Regions from separate parts of the Candidatus Villigracilis saccharophilus genome, predicted to be linked through region 3. Evidence: riboswitches for the same ligand, from Rfam matches in the RefSeq annotation. Region 3 holds a riboswitch; each other region holds the start of a gene.
What was found. Region 3 has a riboswitch for cyclic di-GMP ahead of IPL17_RS09345 (M23 family metallopeptidase). Riboswitches for the same ligand answer to the same signal wherever they lie in the genome.
Positions count from the first base shown of each region.

Region 1: it holds a riboswitch for cyclic di-GMP, as region 3 does, so the genes downstream of both, IPL17_RS18900 (bifunctional metallophosphatase/5'-nucleotidase) here and IPL17_RS09345 (M23 family metallopeptidase) in region 3, are expected to answer to the same signal.
Region 2: it holds a riboswitch for cyclic di-GMP, as region 3 does, so the genes downstream of both, IPL17_RS03970 (hypothetical protein) here and IPL17_RS09345 (M23 family metallopeptidase) in region 3, are expected to answer to the same signal.

Region 1 covers NZ_JADJSO010000059.1:73,632-77,903, forward strand. The annotation lists gene IPL17_RS18885 (hypothetical protein) at 1-677, shown strand, start outside; gene IPL17_RS18890 (DinB family protein) at 723-1,595, opposite strand; gene IPL17_RS18895 (response regulator) at 1,582-2,199, opposite strand; cyclic di-GMP riboswitch class I at 2,414-2,496, shown strand; gene IPL17_RS18900 (bifunctional metallophosphatase/5'-nucleotidase) at 2,651-4,272, shown strand, end outside.
Region 2 covers NZ_JADJSO010000007.1:2,217-6,488, forward strand. The annotation lists gene IPL17_RS03955 (ATP-binding protein) at 1-67, shown strand, start outside; gene IPL17_RS03960 (response regulator) at 60-776, shown strand; gene IPL17_RS03965 (hypothetical protein) at 773-1,219, shown strand; cyclic di-GMP riboswitch class I at 1,351-1,439, shown strand; gene IPL17_RS03970 (hypothetical protein) at 1,523-1,939, shown strand; gene IPL17_RS03975 (S8 family peptidase) at 1,936-3,387, shown strand; gene IPL17_RS03980 (tetratricopeptide repeat protein) at 3,479-4,272, opposite strand, start outside.
Region 3 covers NZ_JADJSO010000022.1:86,249-90,520, forward strand. The annotation lists gene IPL17_RS09340 (InlB B-repeat-containing protein) at 1-1,201, shown strand, start outside; cyclic di-GMP riboswitch class I at 1,445-1,535, shown strand; cyclic di-GMP riboswitch class I at 1,615-1,705, shown strand; gene IPL17_RS09345 (M23 family metallopeptidase) at 1,966-3,753, shown strand; gene IPL17_RS09350 (hypothetical protein) at 3,938-4,165, shown strand; gene IPL17_RS09355 (hypothetical protein) at 4,167-4,272, opposite strand, start outside.

The DNA of each region.
Region 1 (4,272 bases), on a different contig from region 3:
AAATGCAGGCTGTTGCCGATGCAAATAGGATTGGGTTTGCAAGAGGCTATCAAGTTAAAAATGTTCTGGAGGCGGAAGAGCTAGTTAAGAATCTTCGCTACCCGATCATGATCAAACATCCGAAGAGCTACGGCAGTACCGGTATGACAAAGGATTCCCGCGCAGACACGTTAGAAGAAGTTAAGACTCAGGTGGCTAGGATTTGCTCCGAATTTGGCGCGGCTCGCATGGAAGAGTTTATAGTAGGCAAGGAGTTCAATGTCCTTGTCGTTGACAATGTGGATGATTTGAGCGATCCCGTGGCCTATCCTCCAGCGGAATTGATATTTCCTCCCAACGAAGAATTCTGGCATGTGGATATAAAATGGAATTATGATGTGCCGTTTGATTTTAAGCGGGTCATTGACCCGGAATTGGTTGCGCGCCTTCATGATATTGCAAAACGGATGTATCTTGCCATGGGGTTGGTGGGATACGGACGCTGTGACATTCGCATGAATGAAAAAGGGGAGTTGTTTATTTTGGAAATTAATCCCAATCCTGCCATTATGCTGCCGCCTTCTGACTATGGTCCCGCCGATTATATGATTTTGTATGATGCGGATGGGTATAAAGGATTCTTTGACCGAATTTTCCGTGCAGCGCACTTTAGGCACAAAATGAGATTTGCAAAATAAGTGAAAGGACCGCGATTAAACTTCGCGGTCCTTTTGTTATAGTGTTTAATTCTCTAGCGCAGATTGAATTTCCCGTACTCTCAAATTTATATTCTTGGCCAATTCTGAACTGCTTGTCGGATAATTATCGCTGCTGATCATTTTCGCATTTACTTCAGCCAGCGCAGAAAATAAATACCGGATCAACCGTTTGGATTCGCTCGGGGTTTGGCTGACCGCGGTTAGCGTTTTGTCGATTTGAACGGTGTGCTGAATGATGTGCGCTTCAAAACGATGCAGGCGGTGGCGAATGGGGAAGCGGGTTTCTTCCCAAAAGGCGGCTGGCAAATCCAGTTCCTGATCCGTGATATTGGAAAATTCCTGAATGATCGAAGGATGCAGTTCGTGGTGATATGCCAGCATTGCATCAAGCGGACCCTCCATCAGAAATTCATACTCACTTTCGTTTATGCCGTATAGGCGTGGATATTCGGGCTTGGGGATTCTTTCAGGCGTCCATTGGGCAACACGGTGACGTTCTAATGCGTAACGGATAACCGTGCGGAAGGAGAATTCAGCGCCAAGGATGTGCGCATAAGCCTGGCGGATAGCCCATTCGCCATCATTTGGTATGCGTTCTGAAACTTCTTTTGAAACCCCAATGACCACAGCCTGTAAACCCAGGTATTGTTTATGGTATTGACCAAGGATATGTTGCGCCTGTGTCAGCGGTGTGCGGGTCGATGTCAGCAGAACAGCCAGTTGCCGTAGTTCTTGAATCGTCACAAAGAAGGCAAAACGGATTCCTTCTTCATCGTGATCTTTCCATGTCCATTTACGGTCTAGTTCTTTTTCGGAAAGTGGAAGCATGAGCGCTGAGAAGTTTTCGACAGCATTGATTAATTCAGAATTGAACATGGGGAGGTTATTTTTTTTCAAAATGCTCGTGTATCTGGTTCAACAGTTTTTGAATCTCTTCGCGTTCCTGAATAGCCATTTGAAGTGATGCCTGGAAGGATAGTTTTTCCTCTTCTGAAAGAGTTTCTAGAAGGCGTTCAGTGCGGGCGATCTGTGCATTTTTTTGGTCGAGTTTGATCTGAAGGCGTTTCCGATAACCTTTATAAAAATCAGGCTCAGTAAGCGGCTCTTGTGAAGCAGGGATTCCTTTTTTTAGAAGTTCTGAGATCGTTTGCATGAACTGTTCAAGGTCGATCGGCTTTTCGATGAAACGCGTCGCTCCGATATTCAATGCAAATGCCTTATCTTCTGGTGCGACATAGGTTGCTGATAAAAATATCACCGGGATAGCGCGTGTTTCTGAATGTATTCTTAATCTGTGAACAAGGCTGAATCCGTCCATCTTGGGCATCAGGATATCGGTGATGACCAGTAACGGGCGTTCCTTTTGAATAACTTCCAGTGCCTCTTCACCGTTTCGCGCAGTAAGAACCCGGTAGCCTTTGAATTTTAGGGTTGCATCCAATAATTTTAAGATGTCGGGAATATCTTCCACGACTAACAGATAACCAGATTGTGTGTCCATGCTTTTATTTTATCTCTTCTTGACACTTTGTATATGGGAAAAATGTTTTTATTCCATTACACTTCTATTAACTCATGCGGATATTGTTTAACTTAAGTTCACGATCCTTACTTTTGCATATACCGAAGTTAAAAAGCAATGGGACTTAAGTATTATACAAATTCATTGTAAATCAACAATGAATTATGATATAGTTTGTCAACATTACCTGATACGAAAAAATGGGCAAATCCATCGTGAGGTGGTGTCGCAAAGTCATGGATCTGTGGTTGTGATACAGATCGCCAGACTGCCGAAGGATTTTTACCCCTTTGGCAGTGTTTATTTAATAGGAATGGAGGAATGGAAAACAAATAATAAAACCATTGTTGCCAATGTCCTGATATTTTGAACATGCTTTTTCAAATTAACAATCAAATTCTCACTTGCCAAAGGAAAGGATTTTTCACCAATGAAGAATAAAAAAGTTTTCTCAATATTGCTTTTGCTGGTTCTGCTTTCGACCCTGATCGTATCAACTGTTTCAGCCAAGCCTTCTCCGACTGTCGATGTTCAAATCTTAGCTGTTAATGACTTTCATGGAAACCTTGAACCACCAGCTGGTTCGTCCGGGCGTATTGGAACGATCAATGCTGGCGGCGCGGAATATCTTGCCACTCACATCAATACCTTGCGCGCCCTCAATCCGAATACTGTTGTGGTATCCGCTGGCGATATGATCGGCGCAAGCCCGCTGCTTTCTGCACTTTTCCATGATGAACCAAGCATTGAAGCTTTCAATGCGATGGGTCTGGATTTTAATGCTGTTGGCAATCACGAATTCGATGAAGGTTTTGTTGAGTTGTTACGCATGCAAAAAGGCGGTTGCCATCCTGTTGATGGTTGTTTGGACGGCGATGATTTTGCGGGAGCAAAGTTTAAATATCTGGCTGCCAATGTTGTTTTTAATGATAGCGATGATGAAGATGATGATGACAGTAAGAAAAACAAAGACGAAGATCTCAAGACTCTCTTCCCTGCCTATAAGATCCGTGAATTTAATAGTGTCAAGGTTGCCTTTATTGGCATGACGCTCGAGGGTACGCCGAGTATTGTTACGCCTTCAGGTGTTGCCGGTCTTACCTTTTTGGACGAAGCTGATACCGTCAATGCTCTGATCCCTGAGCTTAAGAAAGAAGGTGTCCAAACCATTGTAGTTCTGATCCATGAAGGCGGCGCCCAGGTGGCTCCCGCTCCTTACAATGGCTGTGAGGGTATTTCCGGTGCCATTGTAGATATCGTCAATCGCTTTGACCCGGAAGTGGATGTGGTCATCAGCGGACATACTCACAATGCGTATAACTGTACGATCAATAATATGCTCGTTACGAGTGCCGCATCCTTTGGACGTGTTGTGACCGATGTTGACCTGACGATCAATCGCAAGTCAGGTGAAGTTGTCAGCATGTCTGCCAATAACAATATTGTTACTCGTGATGTCGCAAAGGATGGTTTCATCACCGCGCTCATCGCTAAATATAATGCAATTGCCGCCCCGCTTGCCAACCGTGTTATTGGAGTGATTACTGCCACGATCACACGTACCAATAATGCCGCAGGCGAGTCGGCTTTGGGTGATGTGATCGCAGATGCGCAATTGTATGCCACGGCAGATCCAGCCAACGGCGGGGCTGTGATCGCTTTTATGAATCCGGGCGGAATCCGTACTGACCTGAATTTTGCGGGCAGTACGGCCGGTGAAGGCGATGGGAAGGTTACCTACGGCGAATCGTTCGCGGTCCAGCCATTCGGTAATAATTTGACGACCATTACCATGACGGGAACTCAGATCAAGGCGGTCTTGGAACAGCAGTTTAACAATCCCGCTGCAGGCCAAAATCGTATCTTGCAGATCTCCAATGGATTTACATATAGCTGGAGCCTGTCTGCGCCTGTTGGAAGCAAGATCTCGAACATGATGCTTAATGGTGTTGCGATCAGTGATACCTCCACATACCGTGTGACAGTGAATAGCTTCCTTGCCGACGGCGGTGACAATTTCTTCGCATTCAAAGACGGGACTGACCGCCTTGG
Region 2 (4,272 bases), on a different contig from region 3:
CGAGAGCGAGACCGGCAAGGGGACAACGTTTACCATTCGTTTACCTAGAAGAGCAAATTATGACTGATAAAATTCTTCTTGTTGACGATGAAATTCTCCTGCTCAATTCACTCCAGCGCGAGTTGAGTACGCAATACAATATTGATGTCGCTGAAAGTGGCTTTGAAGGATTGGAAAAGATTTCCAGCAGCGGTCCTTATGCCGTGATTGTATCGGATTTCCGCATGCCAAAAATGGATGGAATTAAATTTCTAACTCAGGCAATGGACTTAGCTCCTAACACCGTTCGCATGATCCTGACTGGCAATGCTGACCTGCCAACAGCCATGGATGCCATTAATAAGGGTCAAATATTTCGCTTCCTCTCCAAGCCCTGTTCAGGCAAATTACTCACCCAATCATTAAACGCCGGCTTAAGACAGTACCAATTGATCATGTCTGAAAAAGAGCTTCTTGAAAACACACTAAAAGAATCCATTAGTATGCTTACAGAAGTACTGGCAATCGTCAATCCCAAAGCGTATGGGCGCTCATTACGCACCCAACAACTTGTCGCTCATATTGTTAAAGAGCTAAAAATTAACAACGGTTGGCAATATGAGATGGCAGCCGCTCTTTCGCAATTAGGCTGGATCACTTTTTCACAACAGATGCTGGATAAAATTGAAGATAACCAGATGTTCAATGCGCCAGAGGCTGTGATATTTTCAAACCACCCCTTTGCAGCCAGTAAACTATTGAAAACATACCCCGCCTTGAGCTGGTTACGAAAGTGATCATCGGTCAAGATCGTTCGATTGATGATCTGTGCCTTGATCCATCTTTCCCGGAAATCTATATGGTTGATCTGGGATCGCATATTCTCAATATCTGTATAGACTATGATCAACTTCTGTTAAAGGGTTTAATGCATGACGAGATCCTTGCCAAGTTAAAAGCCACTCAAAATCGTTATATGCCGGAAGTCATTCAAGCGCTTACCACCCTGCACAGCTTTCAGCCCATTCCGGAAGAAAACCGAGTCAGGGAGATTACGCTTAAGGAGCTTGAGGTTGGTATGCTTGCAGTCAAACCGATTAAAGATATTAATGGAAGGGTCTTAATTGAAGGAAACGCGTATATTACTCGTTCAAATATAATCAAACTTCTCGGCCTGTCTGCTGAAGCAAACATAATAGTAGAGCCTATCAAAATCGCGCGAAAGGATAATTACGGATAACCAAAGCGTGCGATTTACTCGAGTCTTACACCTACATTATTCCTGACAAGGGATAATTACACCAGGAATTTTTATCAGTTTTGTAAGGATATAGTATTTTCTTCGGAAAGTGATATGATGTAACTATAAAAGAAACGAAAAGGCAAAATCGGTGAAAACCGACGACGCAAAGCCACGGGTCTAAAACCGAGAAATCGGTCACGATCGCCAGGCCGCCGAAGTTGAGACAATTGTTACCTGTCTTGCAGGCCTGGCAAAAATAGCCAGGCCTGTTTGTTTTTGAGAGATTTTTTGGAGGCAGCCATGAAAAAACAAAGATTTACTTACATACTAAAGACAATGATGGCGTTAGCTATTCTGGGAGTGCTGGTCAGCCTCATTGGCGAAACACCCGTCTCGGCAACCCAAAAACAGCAGTCATACATCATTCAGGCGACCACCACTGACACAGCTGCCCAATTGGTCGAAAAACACGGCGGTACGATCACCTCACGTTTGGATATTATTCGCTCCGTTGGCGCACTGCTTACCGATCAGGCCGCTGCCCGATTACGCCTGGAAAAAGAAATCGTCGCAGTCGTGCCTAATGGAACTATTCAATCCAGCGATGATGATAAACCTGGCGAGGATGACAAGGAAAAGAAGAAAGATAGTAAAGATAGTAATGTTGAAGAAAAGAATAAGGAAAAGGCGTTACCACCACCGACTATCCGAACGTGATCGGTGCTGATATCGTTTGGGGAGAGGGAGTGATCGGCTCTGGCGTGACCGTGGCAGTACTCGATACAGGTATATTCGGCGAATTGCCGATGTTAGCAAAAGGCGCGAACAATAAATCCAATCGTATTGTTGCATGGAAGGATTTTATTTCCTCAAGCCGCAAACCCATTGATCCCAACGGCCACGGGTCCCACGTCGCCGGTATCATTGCCAACAGCCAGAAGGGCGCAGATGGCGACTGGAATGGAGTAGCTCCAGATGTCAAACTTGCTGGTGTGCGCGTTCTGGATGAAACCGGATACGGCACCTACGAAACAGTGATCATGGGGCTTCAGTGGGTTCTCGAAAATCAAGCACGCTATAATATCCGGATCGTCAATCTCTCCCTAGTCGCTCCGGTTCAATCTCCATATTGGGCTGATCCTCTTAATCAAGCAGTAACCCAGGTTTGGGCAAATGGTTTGACCGTGATTGTTGCCGCGGGCAATAACGGACCAGATCCTATGACCGTCACGGTTCCGGGGAATAACCCATACGTTATCACAGTAGGTGCATTCACTGACAATTTCACCCCCGCAGACTGGAACGACGACTATATTACTCCGTTTTCTGGTACAGGACCTACCCTGGATGGTTTTGTAAAACCCGATCTAATCGCTCCAGGTGGACACATCACCTCAGTGGTACCGGCAAAATCAGTGCTTGTCAAACAATATCCGGATAATTGGATTAAGAAATCCTATTTCAATCTGGCAGGAACCTCGCAAGCAACAGCGGTCGTCTCAGGTGTCGCGGCACTTGTTATTTCAAACAACCCTTCCCTTACTCCTAACGAAGTCAAAATGCGGTTAACAGGCACTGCCCTCCCATGGGTGGATGCGAACACCACAGACGCCTTATACAGCATGTGGCAGCAAGGCGCGGGCATGGTAAATGCTCCTGACGCAGTCTTCGCTGAAGTCAGCGGAACCGCCAATGACGGGATGGATATCCAAGCCGACCTGGCTGGAACGATCCATTACGAAGGCTACTCATACTACGACGAAGCTACCGCTACCTTCCGCTTATATGATCCATACGCAGACTGGGCTGGCGGTTACGGAGTATGGGATGGAGCTCGAGGAACGTGGGCCGGAGCTCGCGGAACTTGGGCGGGTGAATATGGCGCTTGGGCTGGAGCTCGCGGAACTTGGGCCGGTGCACGTGGAACGTGGGCTGGAGCTCGCGGAACTTGGGCCGGTGCACGTGGAACGTGGGCTGGGGCTCGCGGTACATGGGCCGGCGGTTACAGCACGTGGGCTGGCGCACGTGGAACGTGGGCTGGGGCTCGCGGTACATGGGCCGGTACTATTTCAGATCCCACATTCATGGATGGCTTTGCAGCCGGGGAAAGTCCGGATGCTGAAAATTCCAACACAGCTACATCGTTCTTCCTGCTCGACCAATAATACAATAGACATAAAGAACATAAAAGCCCCCGACCCAAAAGTCGGGGCTTTTTAAATTAAGCAAAAATTTAGAAAAAAACGAGCAATAAAATTATGAATTGTGAGGAAAACGCAACTCCCGTTCCAGGGTGTCCAGTTTTTGGATATCCAAACGAGCGCCTAATTGATTGAAAGTTCTTTCTGCATTCTTAAGATAGGATTTGGAGAGTTCGCGGTCAGATTTAAGCGCAGCAAGACGTGCCCGCCGCATTAGTAAACGTCCGTGCTCCAAGTGATTGTCAGTCGCTTCAAAGATCTGCTCCGCCTGACGATATTGTCTTTCGGCTTCATCCGCATTATTCACGGCCAAAGCAACATCGCCCAGCAATCTCAAGGCGGTCCCTTTGACTTCTGTGTCAGTATCGGCGGTAAATTCAGCCAGCAAGGAAACAGCGGATTCTCCACACTGGGCAGCCTTTATAAGGTCATTCATTCCAAGGTAAATACTACCCTTATTCACGAACACATCCACCAAGGTAGCTTTTTCTCCAAGACTCTTGAGCAATGCTTCACTTCGCAAGCTGTGTTCAAGAGCAAGTGACCATTCTCCAAGAGCATTGAAAAGTACGCTCAGATTATGATTAGACAATGCAATATGAAAATTATGACCGATTTGCTCAGCTTGATTCAACGCTTCTTCCAAGTATTGCCGAGCTTCATCTGTATTACCACGGTCAATCTGCAGCAGCCCCAGATTACCATTGAGCATAATAATCCCCTCCATATCGCCCAGCCTAGTCTGTAATTCTGCGCTACGCTTAAAATTATCCAAAGCCTCATCCCAGTCACCCAGTTTCCAGCCAAGATTGCCAAGATTATTATATGAACGCGCAACACCCAAAATAT
Region 3 (4,272 bases):
CAATTACACGCTGATCAAAGTTACGCCGACCTTGTCTGTAACAAATTCGCCGGTTATCTTCAACGGGACTCCACAGGCGGCGACTGTGACTGGCTCAGTTGCGGGTACGGTTAGCAATATTAAATATAATGGCGTCGCAACCGTGCCGACCAATGCCGGCACCTATACGGTCACAGCGAATTTCGTGCCAAACGATCCGACCGCTTATAACAGCCTGACGAATGCCGTTGCTGGTTCTTTTTCAATCAACAAAGCCACGCCGACATTATCTGTAACGAATTCGCCGGTCGTCTTTAATGCCACTCCACAAGCGGCGATTGTGACTGGCTCAGTTGCGGGTACGGTTGGCAATATTAAATATAATGGATCTGCAACCGTGCCAACAGCTATCGGCACATATGCCATCACAGCAGACTTCGTGGCGGGTGATAGTGCCAACTACAATAGCCTGATCAACGCGGCAGCTGGAGACTTTGTGATCAATAATGGTTCCGGCGGCTTGGGTTCTGGTGGAGATACAACCGGAGTCTTTCGGCCGAGTAATGGGCTTTTGTATCTGAAGAATGCCAACACAACGGGCTTTGCAGATATCGCCATTAACTATGGATTGGGAGGAGATTATCCTATAACAGGAGATTGGGACGGTAACGGAACAGATACGATTGGAATTTATCGCAACGGCTCTTTCTACCTGCGCAATTCCAACACCATTGGTTTTGCTGACCTGGAGTTCGCCTTTGGTCTTCCAGGTGATCAGCCGGTTTCTGGGGACTGGGATGGGGATGGCACTGATACAATCGGTGTCTATCGCAACGGCCAATTCCTGCTGCGCAACAGCAATTCTGCGGGGCCAGCGGATACGAGCTTCTATCTTGGAAACCCGGGCGATGTTGGCATTGCAGGGGATTGGGATGGTGACGGTCTGGATACCACCGGGGTCTTCCGCCCAAGCAATGGTGTGATCTTCCTGAAGAATACAAATGTAAGCGGATTCGCAGACGTTGCGCTAAATTATGGCTTGGCTAATGACCAACCTGTGATCGGCGATTGGAACGATGATGGAATTGATACCATTGGGGTATATCGAAACGGTTCCTTCTACCTGCGGAATTCCAATACGATAGGGTTCGCAGATATAGTATTCGCTTTGGGCATCCCCGGTGATATGCCGATCTCAGGCAACTGGGATGGGATCCCATAAAATATACTGATCGAATTTTGTAAAAACGAGAAACATGGCTATGCTGTCGGGGAGCATAGCCATGTTCTTTTTAATTGTGAGTTCAAAGTTTTTTTGGCTGAGACTGCGTGTATCGAGGCCTCTACAAGACGTATTCCACAAACATGATTATGCCTGCAGTTACCTTACAATAATATGGGGTGACTTTTCTGATTTGAAAAGTGAAAAACCTGAAGGATGTGCTAAACTAAAAACAGATAAATGTTAATGAAATCGCAAACCTGTTGAAAAACAGGGACGCAAAGTCATGGGTCTAAAGTTGTTGACATACAACCAGGATCGCCAGACCGCTGAAAACCACATGTTTTGTGTTTCCATTCGCGGATCTGGCAAAAGTCAGATCCGTTTTTATTTGAACTTTAAGAGTCTATCGTATCGATAAATCGCAAACCTGTTGAAAAGCAGGAACGCAAAGCTATGGGTCTAAAGCTGAGTTCGCACAGCCATGATCGCCAAGCTGCCGAAAACGAGCAGTCGAGATTGCTTACATTTCAAAAATGCAAAAGATCTGGATGCTCATATGAAGGAATATTTTCATGACATCCAGGAATCAAATCAGTCAATTCAAAAATGTAGTTTTCACCAGCTCATTATTAATTTGCATTTTGTTCTGCGCATTTGCGGTTCCTGAGGGGGTTCAAGCGAAGGATAATTCCGGTTTAGCTGCAAGCATAATTTTGTCAGATGGCGAGTTTGTGTACGGACCTAATGTGGGGGATTTTAGTTTGAAATCTTACCTTAGCACCAATGCTCCTCACCTGTTGGTATATGCTGATGATCTATATGGCCGCTCGGAATATTTCAGTATAAACCCAAAAATTTATCTGACCTTGTTGGAAATTCATTCCCAATTAATTTCCAATCCCAATGCTGAAAAATTGGAAGATGCTTTTGGTTTGGATGCCGGTCATTTTATTTCTCAGGTTGAATACCTGTCAAATAAAATGACAGAGGCTTATTATTTGCATCTTTATTCCTACTCTCCGCTGTCTGTTTCACAGCGGTCTCTGGAATCTTTTGTTACTTCGGATGGGTATACTGTCAGTGTAGCATCAGGCACCAATGCGGGGACCTATGCGATCATCGCGGGACTTGCCGCAATGAATGAAAAAAACATATCATTGATACTGGATAACAGCCAAGCCAATGGCTTTTACCAGACTTATGCAAGATTATTTGGAAATAATAGTCCGCTTGATGAAAACAACCTTGTAAGCCTGTCTGCGGAATCGGGAATGCCAGTCGCACCGGATAACTTATTACAACTCCCCTATCTGCAGGGAACATCATGGAGATTTGGGGGCGTTCATGATAACAGCGGATGTATCACTAATACAAATTGCACGTTCCGGGATGCTTCTTCTTTGGATTTCTATCCTGGAGGTCTTTCCTGGGGATCTGATACAAGCAATACCTGGATAGTTGCAAGCGCTGCAGGAATTCCGATCCAAGTTTCTGCGTGTTATTTTAAAATTTTACATGCAGATGGGTGGGAGACAACTTATTATCATCTTGAAAACATACAAAGCTTTTCAGGTTCAATTAAACAAAATGACAAAATAGGTGTGGTCGCAAATACACCTGCAGAAGCCACATGCTCTGGCGGTGCATCATCTGTTCCTCACGTTCATTTCACTCTTAAGCACAATGGAGCGCTTGTTGCGATTAATGGCACGCCTCTCTCGGGATGGTATGTTCATAGTGGCCGTTGGAGTTATGATACGGATCCTGGTTATATGTGGCTCGAGAAAGCAGGCGTAAAAAAGGACATTAATAACAATTTGCTGCTTAGCGAAGCACTGCCTGCATCTCCAATCATCACAAATTATGCGACTGGAGTCTTTCGGCCAGCCAATGGAGCCTTGTACTTGAAAAATAGTAATACTGACGGATTCGCGAATGTCGTCATAAATTATGGATTGGGAGGAGATTATCCTGTAGTGGGCGATTGGGATGGTAATGGAACAGATACGATCGGCGTCTATCGAAACGGTACTTTCTACCTGCGTAATTCAAATACATTGGGTTTCGCAGATATTGTGTTTTCTTTCGGCCAGGCAGGCGATCAACCGATTGCCGGGGATTGGGATGGAGACGGTGTTGATACGATTGGGGTCTATCACAACGGTCAGTTTTTGTTGCGCAACAGCAATTCCACAGGAGATGCTGATACGACCTTTCTCCTTGGTAACCCGGGTGATGTGGGCATTGTCGGCGATTGGAATGGCGATGGTTTGGATACCACCGGAGTATTTCGTCCGAATAATGGGGTGATTTTCCTGAAAAACGCGAACGTCAGCGGCTTTGCGGATGTTGCGCTCAATTACGGGTTGAAGGGCGACCAACCTGTGACTGGTGATTGGAATAATGATGGGGTTGATACGATCGGGGTCTATCGCAATGGGGTGTTTATGCTGAGGAACAGTAATACGATTGGCTTTGCTGACCTGGTCTTCGCACTGGGGAATCCTGGCGACATGCCGATTTCCGGGAATTGGGCTGGGATTCAGTAACAAGTACGGATAATTATTTATAGGAATTAGTAGACATGGCTATCGCCTTTGTTCGGTCTAGCCATGTCTATTCTCTTAAAATATTGGATCTTTGTGGTTAAGCCTTATTTCTTATCGTGAATGAGTTTTGAAATATCTATTAGAGCGTAAGCAGACTCTGGTTTAATGCTGCAGCCTGCGTTTATTGACCAACCATACGCCAATCGCTGTTAGCGGAGCCAGTGCTGCTGCCCCGCAGGGTGGGGTTGCTTTTGGCGAAGGTGTGGTTTCGTTTTTACTAGGGCTCGAGATGGGCAGGGGCGTATTCGTAACACGCGGAACAAGAGTTGCCGTTGCATCTACAGCCGAGGCGGCAACTGTACTTTCAGCAGGTGCAATTGTCAGGGTGACAGGAAGCGGAGTGGGAGTTTGAGTCAGCCACGGGAAATTGTATCCGTTTTCAGTTTTATCATTCCCTCTGGGAACATTAAATAAATTGATTCTGCGATCTCCAGAACCTTGGCATCCTTCGGCGCCAGC